Regions from separate parts of the Pseudomonas cannabina genome, predicted to be linked through region 3. Evidence: predicted binding sites of a transcription regulator. Region 3 holds the regulator's gene; each other region holds the start of a gene.

The links. Region 3 encodes FliA, which starts transcription of late flagellar genes. Its sites were predicted from a motif close to CTAAAGTTTNNNNNNNNNNNGCCGNTAA; they were not measured.
Region 1: BLT55_RS10170 (methyl-accepting chemotaxis protein) is a predicted target of FliA. The motif match lies at 2,614-2,641, and genes of this name have one in related genera.
Region 2: BLT55_RS09635 (methyl-accepting chemotaxis protein) is a predicted target of FliA. The motif match lies at 1,379-1,406, and genes of this name have one in related genera.

Annotation. Positions count from the first base shown of each region.
Region 1 is NZ_FNKU01000001.1:2,186,471-2,190,694, reverse strand. Features, by position in the region: gene BLT55_RS10175 (LysR family transcriptional regulator) at 1-101, shown strand, start outside; gene BLT55_RS10170 (methyl-accepting chemotaxis protein) at 423-2,363, opposite strand; gene BLT55_RS10165 (sarcosine oxidase subunit gamma) at 2,720-3,292, opposite strand; gene BLT55_RS10160 (2Fe-2S iron-sulfur cluster-binding protein) at 3,296-4,224, opposite strand, start outside.
Region 2 is NZ_FNKU01000001.1:2,071,054-2,075,277, reverse strand. Features, by position in the region: gene poxB (ubiquinone-dependent pyruvate dehydrogenase) at 1-879, shown strand, start outside; gene BLT55_RS09640 (GFA family protein) at 876-1,298, opposite strand; gene BLT55_RS09635 (methyl-accepting chemotaxis protein) at 1,585-3,501, shown strand; gene BLT55_RS09630 (antibiotic biosynthesis monooxygenase) at 3,672-4,224, shown strand, end outside.
Region 3 is NZ_FNKU01000001.1:2,740,025-2,744,248, forward strand. Features, by position in the region: gene BLT55_RS12790 (chemotaxis protein CheA) at 1-40, opposite strand, end outside; gene BLT55_RS12795 (protein phosphatase CheZ) at 74-859, opposite strand; gene BLT55_RS12800 (chemotaxis response regulator CheY) at 879-1,253, opposite strand; gene fliA (RNA polymerase sigma factor FliA) at 1,506-2,246, opposite strand; gene fleN (flagellar synthesis regulator FleN) at 2,243-3,076, opposite strand; gene flhF (flagellar biosynthesis GTPase FlhF) at 3,192-4,224, opposite strand, start outside.

The DNA.
Region 1 (4,224 bases), 550 kb from region 3:
AAGCAATGGGCATACACGCGATCTACACCTCACGGCATCACCAGTCAGCGACCTTGCGCACGATGCTGGATTTCCTGGCTGAGTGGTTTGCGAGAGTGTGATGCGTCGTGATAGTTGAAGTTATCGCTCCCTACGCTCCCTCTGCTCCAGCGCTCGAAGTTATACACAAGTCCTGAAACGCATGGCAGATGTGGCCAAATCCGCAGCATCAGGCGGAGTACAGATCCCTGTGGGAGTGAGCTTGCTCACGAAGAGGCCTGGATGACCGCCGAAGATTTATGTTCACTGTCAGTCCGCCTTCGCGAGCAAGCGAAGCGTCGCCCGGCTCGCTCCCACGAGATGGATGTAACGCTGAGCGCTCATGGGAATGTAGTTCTCTACGTTCTGCGTCGCACGATAGTTGGTCTTGTCGCCGCTACGCGTCAGGTCTTGAACTTGCGCACCAGGCCGTCCAGTTCGCTGGACAGTATTTCCAGGCTTCTGGAGTCGGCGCGGGCCGAGTCCGAGAGGTTGGCGATCAACTGTGCATCGCCATGGATCTGGCTGATGTGCCGGTTGATGTCTTCCGCCACCTGATGCTGCTCTTCGGCGGCGGTCGCGATCTGAGTGTTCATGTCACGAATCACATCCACCGACTCACGGATCTGCCCGAAGCTGCTGCGTGCCTGGCCGATCTTGGTCACGGACTGCTGCGAAACATCCAGACTGGCGTGCATCTGTTGCGCCACCGAGGCAGTGCCTCTGGCCAGATTGCCCAGCAGGCTGTCGATCTCGGCAGTCGAGTCGGCGGTGCGCTTGGCCAGCGCGCGGACTTCGTCGGCCACCACGGCAAAGCCGCGACCCTGTTCACCCGCACGGGCGGCTTCAATGGCCGCGTTGAGTGCCAGCAGGTTGGTCTGTTCGGCGATGGAACGGATGGTGTTCAGGATCGACTGAATACCCGTGCTATCTTTTTCCAGTTGGCTCATATCCTTGGCCGAGCGGGCCAGTTCTTCGCTGAGCTGATCGACACTGCGCACCGCCTCATCGATCTGCCGCTGGCCTTCGCGGGCCTGCTGTTGCCCACTGTCGGCGGAATCGGCGGCCTGGCTGCAGGAGCGGGCGACCTCGTTGGAGGTGGCGACCATCTCGTGGAAGGCGGTCGACACCATGTCCACCGCTTCACGCTGACGCCCGGCCGCTTCGGCCATGTCATTGGAGACGCGGGTGGAGCTGTGTGAGGCCTCGAGAATCTTCCCGGCGGCCTGACCGATATGCTGGATCAGGCTGCGAATCGCGGTGAGGAACTTGTTGAACCAGCCCGCCAGCTGCGCGGTTTCGTCGGTGCCGCGCACGGTGAGGTTCTGGGTCAGGTCGCCCTCGCCACCGGCAATGCCTTCCAGCCCGCTGGAAACACTGTGGATAGGCCGCACGATGACACTGGCAAAACTGGCCCCGACAATCGCGAACACCAGCGCCAGCACCGCAGCGATAATGCCGATCAGCCAGGTCAGGCGGGTGGCCGAGGCCATCACTTCGTCCTGCTTGATCAGGCCGATGAAGTTCCAGCCCAGTTGCTCGGACGGGTAGACGTTGGCCATGTAACGTTCGCCGTTAAGCGTCAGTTCCACCAGCCCGCTGCCGGTTTTCGCCAGCTCGGCGAAACCATCGCCCAGTTCACCCAGTTTCTTGAAGTTGTGCTCCGGCTGTTTGGGATCGACCAGCACCGTGCCGTTCTTTTCCATCAGCATCAGGTAGCCGCTTTCACCCAGCTTGATCTGTTTGACGATATTGGTCAGTTGCTTGAGTGACACGTCGATGTTGACCACGCCACCGGGGTTGCCCAGCTTGTTGGGGATGGCCCGGATGGTGCTGACCAGCACCGCATCGTCGTTGGCCCAGTAATACGCGTCACTGCGCACGGTCTTGCCAGCGTTGGCCATTGCGGTTTTGTACCACGGCCGCACACGCGGGTCGTAGTTGCTCATTTTCGGGTCTTCCGGCGTCATGATGTAGCTGCCGTTGATCAGACCATAAGAGACATAAGAGTAGGCCGGATGGGCCTTGGCGATGCTGGCGAACAGCTCGGTGGCCTGCCTGTCGTTTTCCGACTGCGCAGTGGCGGCTGCGCCCATGTAGTTACGGAAATCGTCGCCTGCGCCGGCAATCAGCGGGTGCGCCGCGATGTAATTGACGTTCTGCGTGATGCCGTCAAAGAACAACTGCATGGCATTGTCAACCTGGCGAATCTCCCGTCCGCTGCTGTCGACAAAGTCGCTGGTCGCCTTGTCACGCAGGTTCACGATCACGATTGCAGCCACGACCACGATGGGCAAGCACGCAATCACTGCGAACGCCCACGTCAGTTTCTGTTTGATATTCATTTGAGCTCCGGAGTGTCCAGTGCTGCCGCACGTGTTGGGCGCTGCATGATTGCAGTCTGTCGCGCCGGACCTTTGCCCGGAGCGTTGTCTTAGGCTCTGTACGAAAAGTGGCTGCGCTCGGTGATGCTGCGTTAAAAACAGGCGCGGAATGCTCATTTACAACCCGTAGACTCCGCTTCCTTGCCTGTTTTTGCCTTGCCTGACCTTCGCTCGCCGACTTTTCGTACAGAGCCTATGGTCTATCAAGAGTGCAACGGCTTGTTTCCGGTATTCTTTAGGCGGGATGGCGGTAACGGGCATGTTTGTCGTTTCTGAGTCAGGGACGCATTGGACGCCCTGACACAGCTATTCATTTCCTACAGGCTGCGCCCATCGAACTCGGCCATGGCGTCCAGCATGGCGTCCTTGAAATACGCCAGCGAAGCGCGATCAAAGAGAATCTGGAAACAGGGCTCGGTCTGCGCGCCAACGTTGATCACGATCACGTTGATCCGCGCTGCCGAAGTCTGCGCCACCGAGCCGGGGCCGAACGCCTGCGGGCGCAGGTCCACACCGCACACTTTGGCCATCACCTGCGCAACGCACGCGCCACTCAGTTGCAGCCAGGCGTGGCTGTCTTCGCGGGGCAGCAGGTAATTGGCGCTGTGGTCCAGCTCCCAGCGGGCTTCTTCATCGGCAATGCGCTGCCCTTGATCGAGCCGACTGCCCAGCAACAGGTATTCGCTCTGCGACAGGCGAGCGACATGACTGCCATCCGGCTGAGTGAAGGCGCGATTCGGCGCCTCGGGCAGGCTGAAGCCGCGTGCTGTCAGGTAGTCCGCCGTTTGCGAACCGCGAAAACCCACGCGCGGCAGGTCGGTCAGGTCTTCCAGCGTGCACAGGGAGGTGGCGTCAAGTTCGACAGGGCGGTCTGTGGTGATACTGGTCATGGTTCAGAGCTCCTGGCGCTGGTTTTCAGGATCGAAGAAAGGCAGTTTCACCACGGTGGCCTGCACCACCACGCCATCTTCGACGCGGATCGGAATCTGCTGGCCGAGTGTGCTCTGATCGAACGCGGCGTACGCCATGCCGATGATCATGCCAAGGGTTTGCGAGTACTCGCAGGAGGTCACGTTACCGCTGATATCGGCGCCCCTGAGCACCAAATGGCCTTCCAGCGGTAGCGGGCTGGCCTTGGGCAGGGTGAAGCCCACCAGTTTGCGCTTTTGCGGCAGAGCCTCAAGGATGTCCACCGAGCCACGGCCGACGAAGAACGGTTTGGTGCGACTGACCGCCCAGCCCATATCGATCTCGCCGGGGTGGGTCATGCCATCGGTGTCCTGGCTGATGATCACATGGCCTTTTTCCAGACGTAACAGGCGCTGGGTCTCGACGCCGAACGGGCGCATGTCGAATGCCTTGCCCGCTTCTGTCAGCGCGTCCCACAGCCTGAGGGCATGCCGCGCCGCAACGTGGATCTCGTAACCGAGTTCGCCGACGAAACCGACCCGCAGCAGTCGCGCTTTTATGCCCGCAATGGTGCCTTGCCGCACGCCAAGATAGGGAAAGCCCTCGGCGGACAGGTCGAGATCGCTGCACACCTGCGCCAGCACCTTGCGCGAATCCGGGCCTGCCACGTTGACCGCCGCGATCGCCGCCGTCACGTTGGTGATGTCCACGTTCAGACGCCACTGCGCGTTCCACTTGAGCATCTGCTGGTAAATACGGTCCACGCCGCTGGTGGTGGCGGTGACGTAGAAATGCTGTTCGGTAAACCGTGCGCACACTCCGTCATCGATCACCACGCCCTGTTCGTTGGTCATCAGCGCATAGCGCGAGCGGCCGATCGGTTGTTTGAGAAACGCAAAGGTGTACATACGAT
Region 2 (4,224 bases), 670 kb from region 3:
TATCCCGAGAAAGCAAACATCATTCAGATCGACCTCGACCCGACTCAGCTCGGTCGGCGCACGCCGTTGGCCCTCGGACTGGTCGGCGGGGTGCGTGAAACGCTGGATGCGCTGCTGCCCAAACTTACCCCGCACAACGACCGCCGCTTCCTCGACAAGGCCCTCAAGCACTACGCCAAGGCCCGTGAAGAACTGGACGAACTGGCCACGCCGACGCCGGACGGTACACCGATTCACCCGCAGTACCTGACCCGTTTGGTCGACGAGCAGGCCGACGCCGATGCGATTTTTACCGTTGATGTCGGCACGCCCACCCTGTGGGCCGCGCGCTACTTGCACATGAACGGCAAACGCAGCCTGCTGGGCTCGTTCAATCACGGCTCGATGGCCAACGCCTTGCCTCAGGCGCTGGGCGCCAAGGCCGAGCACCCGGACCGCCAGGTTGTCGCGTTATGCGGCGATGGCGGCCTGTCGATGCTGCTGGGCGACCTGTTGAGCATTCGCCAGTTGAACCTGCCGATCAAAATGGTGGTGTTCAACAACAGCTCGCTGGGCTTCGTAGACATGGAAATGAAAGCCGGCGGTTACGTGCCCCATGGCACCGATCTGCACGAGACCAATTTCGCCGGTATCGCGCTGGGCGCCGGCATTCTCGGATTGCGCGTAGAAAACGCCGAAGAGCTGCCTGCCGCCCTGCGCAAGGCTTTCGATCACCCCGGCCCGGTGCTGCTCGACGTGGTGACTGCCAAGCAGGAACTGGGCATTCCGCCGAAGATCAAGCTGGCGCAGGCCAAAGGCTTCAGCCTGTACATGATGCGCGCGATCATGAGCGGGCGCGGCAGTGAAGTGTTGGAACTGGCGAAGACCAACTTGCGCTAGTCGCTCTCAGGCGCGTCAACGGCGGGGCAATCAGCGGGATGATTGACCCCGTCATTGATCTTTACCTTGCCCAGCTCGAAAGGATTCACACCTTCCAGACAAGCGACGTTGTACCCGTATTCATTGGGGTTGGAGCGTCGCTGATGGTGGGTGTGAATCCCGCACCTGCCGCAGAAGTAATGCTCGGCGGTACGCGTATTGAATTGATACAGCTTGAGCATGCTCTGCCCGTGAATCACTCGAACCCCATCCTTTGCGACCGACGCGACGATTGCGCCTCTGCGCCTGCACAGCGAGCAGTCGCAGCGTCGCGGATCGACAATACCATTCGGTAAATCCAGCTCGAGCATGATCGCGCCGCAATGGCAGGACGCCTGGTGGACGGGTTTGATGTCAGTAGAACCGACTTGCTTGATCATGAGTTATTTCCTGTGCGTGTTATCAGCCAGCACAAACGCAGAACAATCGTGTGTCACTGCAAATTAAAGCAGACCATCAGGTAAAGCTTGGCACTTCACCGCCGAAACAGTTAAACGGAGGCAAGACCAGCTACGGCAGGCTGAATACCGAATCATCTCTGGTTATAAAAAACGTCACTGTTGAAAGAGCGTTGGGCCATAGATCGTTTTTATAGAAAGTCTGTGAGTCATGAGGTCTGTAATGCTTAGAAATGCTCCTTTGAGTATGAAACTGCTGCTTATTCTGATGTTTCCCCTGCTGGGCTTCCTGGCATTCGCGGGTATTTTCGTCGCCGACAAAAGCGAGACGTTCACCGATAACGGTCGAACCGTCACCGCCACCAGCGCCGCCCGCAAACTCAGTGACGTAGTCACCACCCTGCAGCGCGAGCGCGGCGCCAGCGGCGTGTTCCTGGGCAGTGGCGGCAAGTCGATGCAAGACAAGCTGAAGACCCTTCGTCAGGAAACCGACAAGGCGATCAGTGAGATGCGCACTCAGTCGACCGACGGTATTCCCGGGCTGGAAAGCGTAAGGCGGGCGCTGGAGGAGATGCTTGCGTTGCGTGGCAAAGTGGATTCACTGGCAATCAATAACACTGAATCCGGCGCGCGCTTCACTGACATCATCAAAACCCTTATCGGTTTCAATTATTCGTTGGAAGCCAGTATCGAAGACCCGGAAATTCTCCGCGCACTGAGTTCGCTCAATCAATTCGTCGACATGAAAGAGCGAGCAGGCCGCGAGCGCGTATTGCTCGGCCTTGCCTTCAATCAGAACCGTTTCGATTCTGCGCTGTTGTCACGTTTCAGCCGCAACCTGGGCGAGTTCTCCGGCTACTACGAAGCCTTCCAGCGCTGGGCTCCGGACGTGTTCAAGAGCAAACTGAATGCTGTCCTGCAGAAGCCGGAAGCACTGGAAGTGGCGCGCCTGCAACGCTTGGGTTTCGATACCCCGCTGGGCGACCCGCTGAACGTCAAACCGGAAGACTGGTTCAACCTCTCCACCCAGCGTATCGACATGATGGCTCAGGTAGAAGCAGAGCTGGGGCAGACCGTCACGGGCCTGGCCAGCGATGCGCGCAGTGCCGCTGAAAACAGCCTGTACATGGCAATCGGCACCGTCGTCGTCATGCTGATCGCCGTACTCTGGCTGGCGTCGGTGATCATCCGCAACATCAAGATCGCCGTCGTCGACGTGAATCGCACCCTGATTGCACTGTCCACCCGCGACCTGACCGCCAGAACCTGTTACACCGGCAAGGACGAGTTTGGCGAGATCTCGCGCAATCTGGACAATATGGCGCAACAGATCAGCGAAGTCATTCGCGAAATCGGCAGCGCCACCGCACAGGTGGCCACCGCGGCCGAGCAGTCTTCAGCCGTCGCCTTGCAGACCAGCCAGAACGTGGCACAGCAGCGTCAGGGGACGGATCAGGTCGCCACGGCCATCAGCCAGATGAGCTCGACGGTCAAGGACGTGGCGCGCAGCACCACCGACGCATCGGCCATGTCGCAACGCGTCAACGCCAGCACGATGCAAGGAAAAATCGAGATCGACAACACCGTCACCCTGATCAAAGGCCTCTCGGTCCAGGCTGAACAGACGTCACGGATCATTGACGAACTCAAAGGCGAGAGCGATTCGATCTCCTCGGTCCTCGACGTCATTCGCGGTGTGGCCGACCAGACCAACCTGCTGGCACTCAACGCCGCCATCGAAGCCGCACGCGCCGGCGAGCAGGGCCGCGGCTTCGCAGTGGTGGCCGACGAAGTGAGAAATCTTGCCAAGAAAACGCAGGAATCGACCGTCAGCATCCAGAACATGATCGCCAACCTGCAATCCGGTTCTGACCGCGCCGCAAGCTCCATGCAGGAAACCCTCGGCAAGGCCCAGCAAGGCGCAACCAACGTCGTGCGCGCGGGCGAATTGCTCGAAGAAATCGCCGAAGGCATCGCCAGCATCAGCGACCGCAACATTCAAGTGGCCTCGGCCGCCGAAGAACAAAGCCTGGTAGCCGAAGAAATCCACCGCAATGTTCACGATATCAACGCACTGGTCATCCAGGTCAGCGCCGGTGCCGAGCAGACAGCCGTCACCAGCCGCGAACTGGCTCGACTGGCTGAACAGCAGCAGGGGCTGGTGGGGCGGTTCAGGGTGAGCTGAGGATAGAAAAGGGGGTTTAGAGGCCCGGGAGCGTGAGCTTCCGGGCCTTTTTTGTCAGTGAACCGTTCTGGCGTATGGCTGACCATGCACTATCGTGTAGGTCGGGCCGCCGATGCAGTACGCATGCCATGTGCAAACCGGCTCTCACTTCCCCAACCAGAGCCCAGACCATGTCCGATTCAGTCCCGCCTCCTGCAACACTCCACACCCCTGACAACCCCTCACTGAACGAAGTGGTGACACTGGTCATCAAGCACCGGGTCACGGCCGGGCGTGAAGCTGATTACGAGAGCTGGCTGCGGCGTATTGTGACCATTGCCGGTCAGCAGCCGGGGCATCTGGGCGTTGATGTAATTCGCAGCAAGGACGCTGGCTTACAGATGTTCACCAGTGTGCTGCGTTTTCAATCGACGTTGGTGATGCAGCAATGGCTGGACTCCGACGAGCGGCGCCAGCTTGTGGCGGAGGCTGCGCCTATGCTTGCCGATGGCGATCAGACGCAGGTCAAACCTCACAACGAGTTCTGGTTTACGCCACCGACCGAAGATCGCAGTCCACCGCCGCGCTGGAAGCAGGCATGCGTGTCGTACATGGTCATTCTGCCGTTGACCTTGCTGATTCCGCAGGTGTGGCGGCCGGTGTTTACGCAGGTCTCCTGGCTGTCGGGCTATTTCATCAGCACAGCGCTGGTGACGGTGACCATCGTTTTGCTGGTGGTGTACG
Region 3 (4,224 bases):
GAAAATCCTGAAGGATTTCTTCATCGGCGCCGAAGCTCATGGGGTGCTCCCTAAAATTAACCGTCAACAGACCTTAGAAGCCGAGGCTCGATAGCAGATCGTCTACATCATCCTGTCCGGATACGACGTCTTCACGTTTATCGGCATGAATCTGCGGACCTTCACCCTTGGCGAGATGTTTTTTAGGATCTTTTTCAGCAAGGATGGATTCTTCGTCATGTTCGATGCCAGCGAAGCGATCGACATGACTGGCCATGAGCACCAGTTTGAGCAAATTGCCTTCTACTTCGGTGACCAGTTGCGTAACACGCTTGATGACCTGACCGGTGAGGTCCTGGTAATCCTGGGCCAGCAGAATGTCGTTGAGGTGGGTGGAAACTTCGTGGGTTTCCTTCTCGGTACGCGTCAGAAAACCATCGACCCGCTTGGCGAGTTCGCGAAATTCTTCGGCACCGATTTCACGGCGCATGAAACGCCCCCAATCTTCGCTCAACGCCTTGGCGTCGGTACTCAGACCGTTCATGAGCGGCGTGCTTTCCTCGACCAGGTCCATGGTGCGGTTGGCCGCATTCTCGGTCAGCCGTACAACATACGACAGGCGCTCGGTGGCGTCAGTGATCTGCGACACCTCTTCGGCCTGAGGCATGTGCGGATCGATCTGGAAATTGACGATTGCACTGTGCAACTCACGAGTCAGCTTGCCCACTTCCTGATAAAGGCCGCGGTCGCGTGTCTGGTTGAGCTCATGGATCAGCTGCACAGCTTCGCCGAAACGGCCTTTTTCAAGGCTGGTGACGAGTTCCTGCGCGTGTCTTTTTAGGGTCGACTCAAAGTCGGCCATCGAATCAGTGTTATCCATAGCGCCCTCACGGCATGCATCAGCTATTGACGCGTTCAAAGATCTTTTCGATCTTCTCTTTCAGCGCTTGAGCCGTGAATGGCTTGACTACATAACCGTTCACCCCGGCCTGAGCAGCTTCGATGATCTGCTCACGCTTGGCTTCGGCAGTGACCATCAGCACGGGAAGGCTCTTCAGCCGTTCATCCGCACGCACCTGACGCAGCAGGTCGATACCGGACATGCCAGGCATGTTCCAGTCCGTCACCAGAAAGTCAAAAGCACCGCTCTGCAGCATCGGCAATGCGGTCAGACCATCGTCCGCTTCCGACGTGTTGGTAAACCCCAGATCGCGCAACAGGTTCTTGATGATCCGCCGCATCGTTGAGAAGTCATCAACGATGAGGATTTTCATGTTCTTGTCCAATTCGACCTCCAAGCAGTCTTTAACGCGTTCAGCACCTGAACACGCTGTTCACTCAATACTGGCACAGCACACTCCCAGCTATACGAAACGGCGACGGGCTTGGCACAACGACAATCGAGACTGCGACTAAAGCCCATCGAGACACTGCCCGACAGGCCTTTGCCTCGTCTTTCCTGTTACCACGTAACGCTTTGCACAGCCGGCATGCAGACAACGCGCGACAAATGCCGCGCACTGCCGTCAACGCGCTCGCCACTCCCCCAAACGCCCTCGCAAACGAGCTGCGCACTGGCTGTGTAACTGACTGACTCGCGATTCGCTGACACCCAGAACCTCTCCGATTTCCTTGAGGTTCAGCTCTTCGTCGTAGTACAGCGCCAACACCAGACGCTCACGCTCCGGCAAATTGGCAATTGCATCGGCCAACGCGGCCTGGAAGCGCTCGTCTTCCAGGTCGCGCGACGGCTCGAGCGAACCGCTCGCGCCATCCTCGTGCAGCCCTTCATGATCGCCGTCCTGCAGCAGGTCGTCGAAACTGAAAAGGCGGCTGCCCAAGGTATCATTCAAAATCCCGTAATAATCATCAAGACTCAACTGGAGTTCGGCCGCAACCTCGTGATCTTTAGCGTCACGTCCGGTTTTAGCTTCAATTGCGCGAATTGCGTCACTTACCATGCGTGTATTGCGGTGGACCGAGCGTGGCGCCCAGTCACCCTTGCGCACTTCGTCGAGCATCGCGCCACGAATGCGAATGCCTGCGTAGGTCTCGAAACTCGCACCCTTGGTGGAATCGTATTTGGTGGAGACCTCAAGCAGACCGATCATGCCGGCCTGAATCAGATCTTCCACCTGCACGCTGGCCGGCAAACGCGCCAGCAGGTGGTAGGCGATACGCTTGACCAGCGGCGCATACCGCTCGATCAACTCGTATTGCGAATTACGAGAACTCTTGCTGTACATCTGATAGCCGCTCGCAGTCATTGCACAGGCCCCGCACTGGTCTGGTGGACGAGTCGCTCGACGAAGAACTCGAGGTGACCCCGCGGGTTGGCTGGCAACGGCCAGGTATCAACCTTCTGGGCAATGGCCTTGAACGCCAGTGCACATTTGGAACGCGGGAATGCTTCATAGACGGCACGCTGTTTCTGCACGGCCTTGCGCACGCATTCGTCGTACGGCACGGCGCCCACATACTGCAGGGCAACGTCAAGAAAACGGTCGGTGACCTTGGTCAGCTTGGCGAACAGGTTGCGCCCTTCCTGCGGGCTCTGGGCCATGTTGGCCAGCACCCGGAAGCGGTTCATCCCGTAGTCGCGATTGAGCAGCTTGATCAGGGCGTAGGCATCGGTGATCGACGTGGGCTCGTCGCACACCACCAGCAGGACTTCCTGAGCAGCGCGCACAAAGCTCACCACGGATTCACCGATGCCGGCCGCCGTGTCGATCACCAGCACATCGAGGTTGTCGCCAATCTCGCTGAACGCCTGGATCAGACCGGCATGCTGGGCCGGGGACAGATGCACCATGCTCTGCGTGCCGGAAGCGGCAGGCACGATGCGAACGCCACCCGGGCCCTGCAACAGAACGTCGCGCAATTCGCAGCGACCCTCGATCACATCGGCAAGCGTGCGCTTGGGTGTCAGCCCGAGCAGAACGTCGACATTGGCCAGACCAAGATCGGCATCCAGCAGCATGACGCGCCGGCCAAGCTCGGCGAGGGCCAGTGAGAGGTTCACTGACACGTTAGTCTTACCGACGCCACCTTTGCCGCCGGTCACCGCGATCACCTGTACGGGATGCATGCTGCCCATGTTATTTCTTTACCTTGTCTTGCGTAGACCGAAACCACACAGAGAACCGCACATTCACAAATGAACAATGCCTGGCAGACCTTTGATGCAGGGACATTCCAATACTATCCATCACTTAACCCACTCTCTTGCCAGGGGTGTGATAGAGGTCAGCAAACATATCAGCCATCGCTTCCTCGCTAGGCTCATCATGCATCTGCACACTCACGGCACGACTGACCAACTGATGACGCCGTGGAATGTGCAGATCATCAGGAATACGTGGGCCGTCCGTGAGGTAGGCCACTGGCAATTCGTGACTGATTGCCAGGCTCAGGACTTCGCCGAGGCTGGCTGTTTCATCGAGCTTGGTCAAAATGCACCCCGCCAGACCGCAACGTTTGTAACTGTGATAGGCCGCCGTCAGGACCTGCTTCTGGCTGGTAGTGGCCAGCACCAGATAGTTACGCGACTTGATGCCACGACCAGCGAGACTTTCCAGTTGCATGCGCAACGCCGGATCGCTGGCTTGCAGCCCGGCGGTGTCAATCAGCACCACACGCTTGCGCAGCAGTGGCTCCAACGCCTGAACCAGCGACTGGCCAGGATCGATATGAGTGACCGGCACGTTGAGGATGCGGCCCAAGGTCTTGAGCTGCTCCTGAGCACCGATACGAAAACTGTCCATGCTGACCAGCGCGATGTTCTGCGGGCCGTACTTGAGCACGTAGCGTGCGGCGAGCTTGGCCAGCGTGGTGGTCTTGCCCATGCCAGCCGGGCCGACCATGGCAATCACACCGCCCTCTTCCAGTGGCTCGACGTCAGGCACTGCGATCATCCGCGCCAGGTGCGCCAGCAACATGCGCCAGGCCTGACGGGGCTCGTCGATATCCGGAATCATCGACAGCAGATCGCGGGACAACGGGCCGGACAGACCGACACGTTGCAGACGGCGCCACAGGTTGGCCTGCTGCGGGCGGCTGCCCTGCAGCTGATTCCAGGCCAGGGAGCCGAGCTGGACTTCCAGCAGCTCGCGCAGGCCATTCAGTTCCGAACGCATCGAGTCAAAGGCGCGCTGGCCGCCAGCAGGCTCTGCGGCAGGTGCCGGCGCGTAGGCAAACGGGCGTGGCGGCTCTTCGAGCGTCGGTTCAATGTGCGTGTCGGCAGCG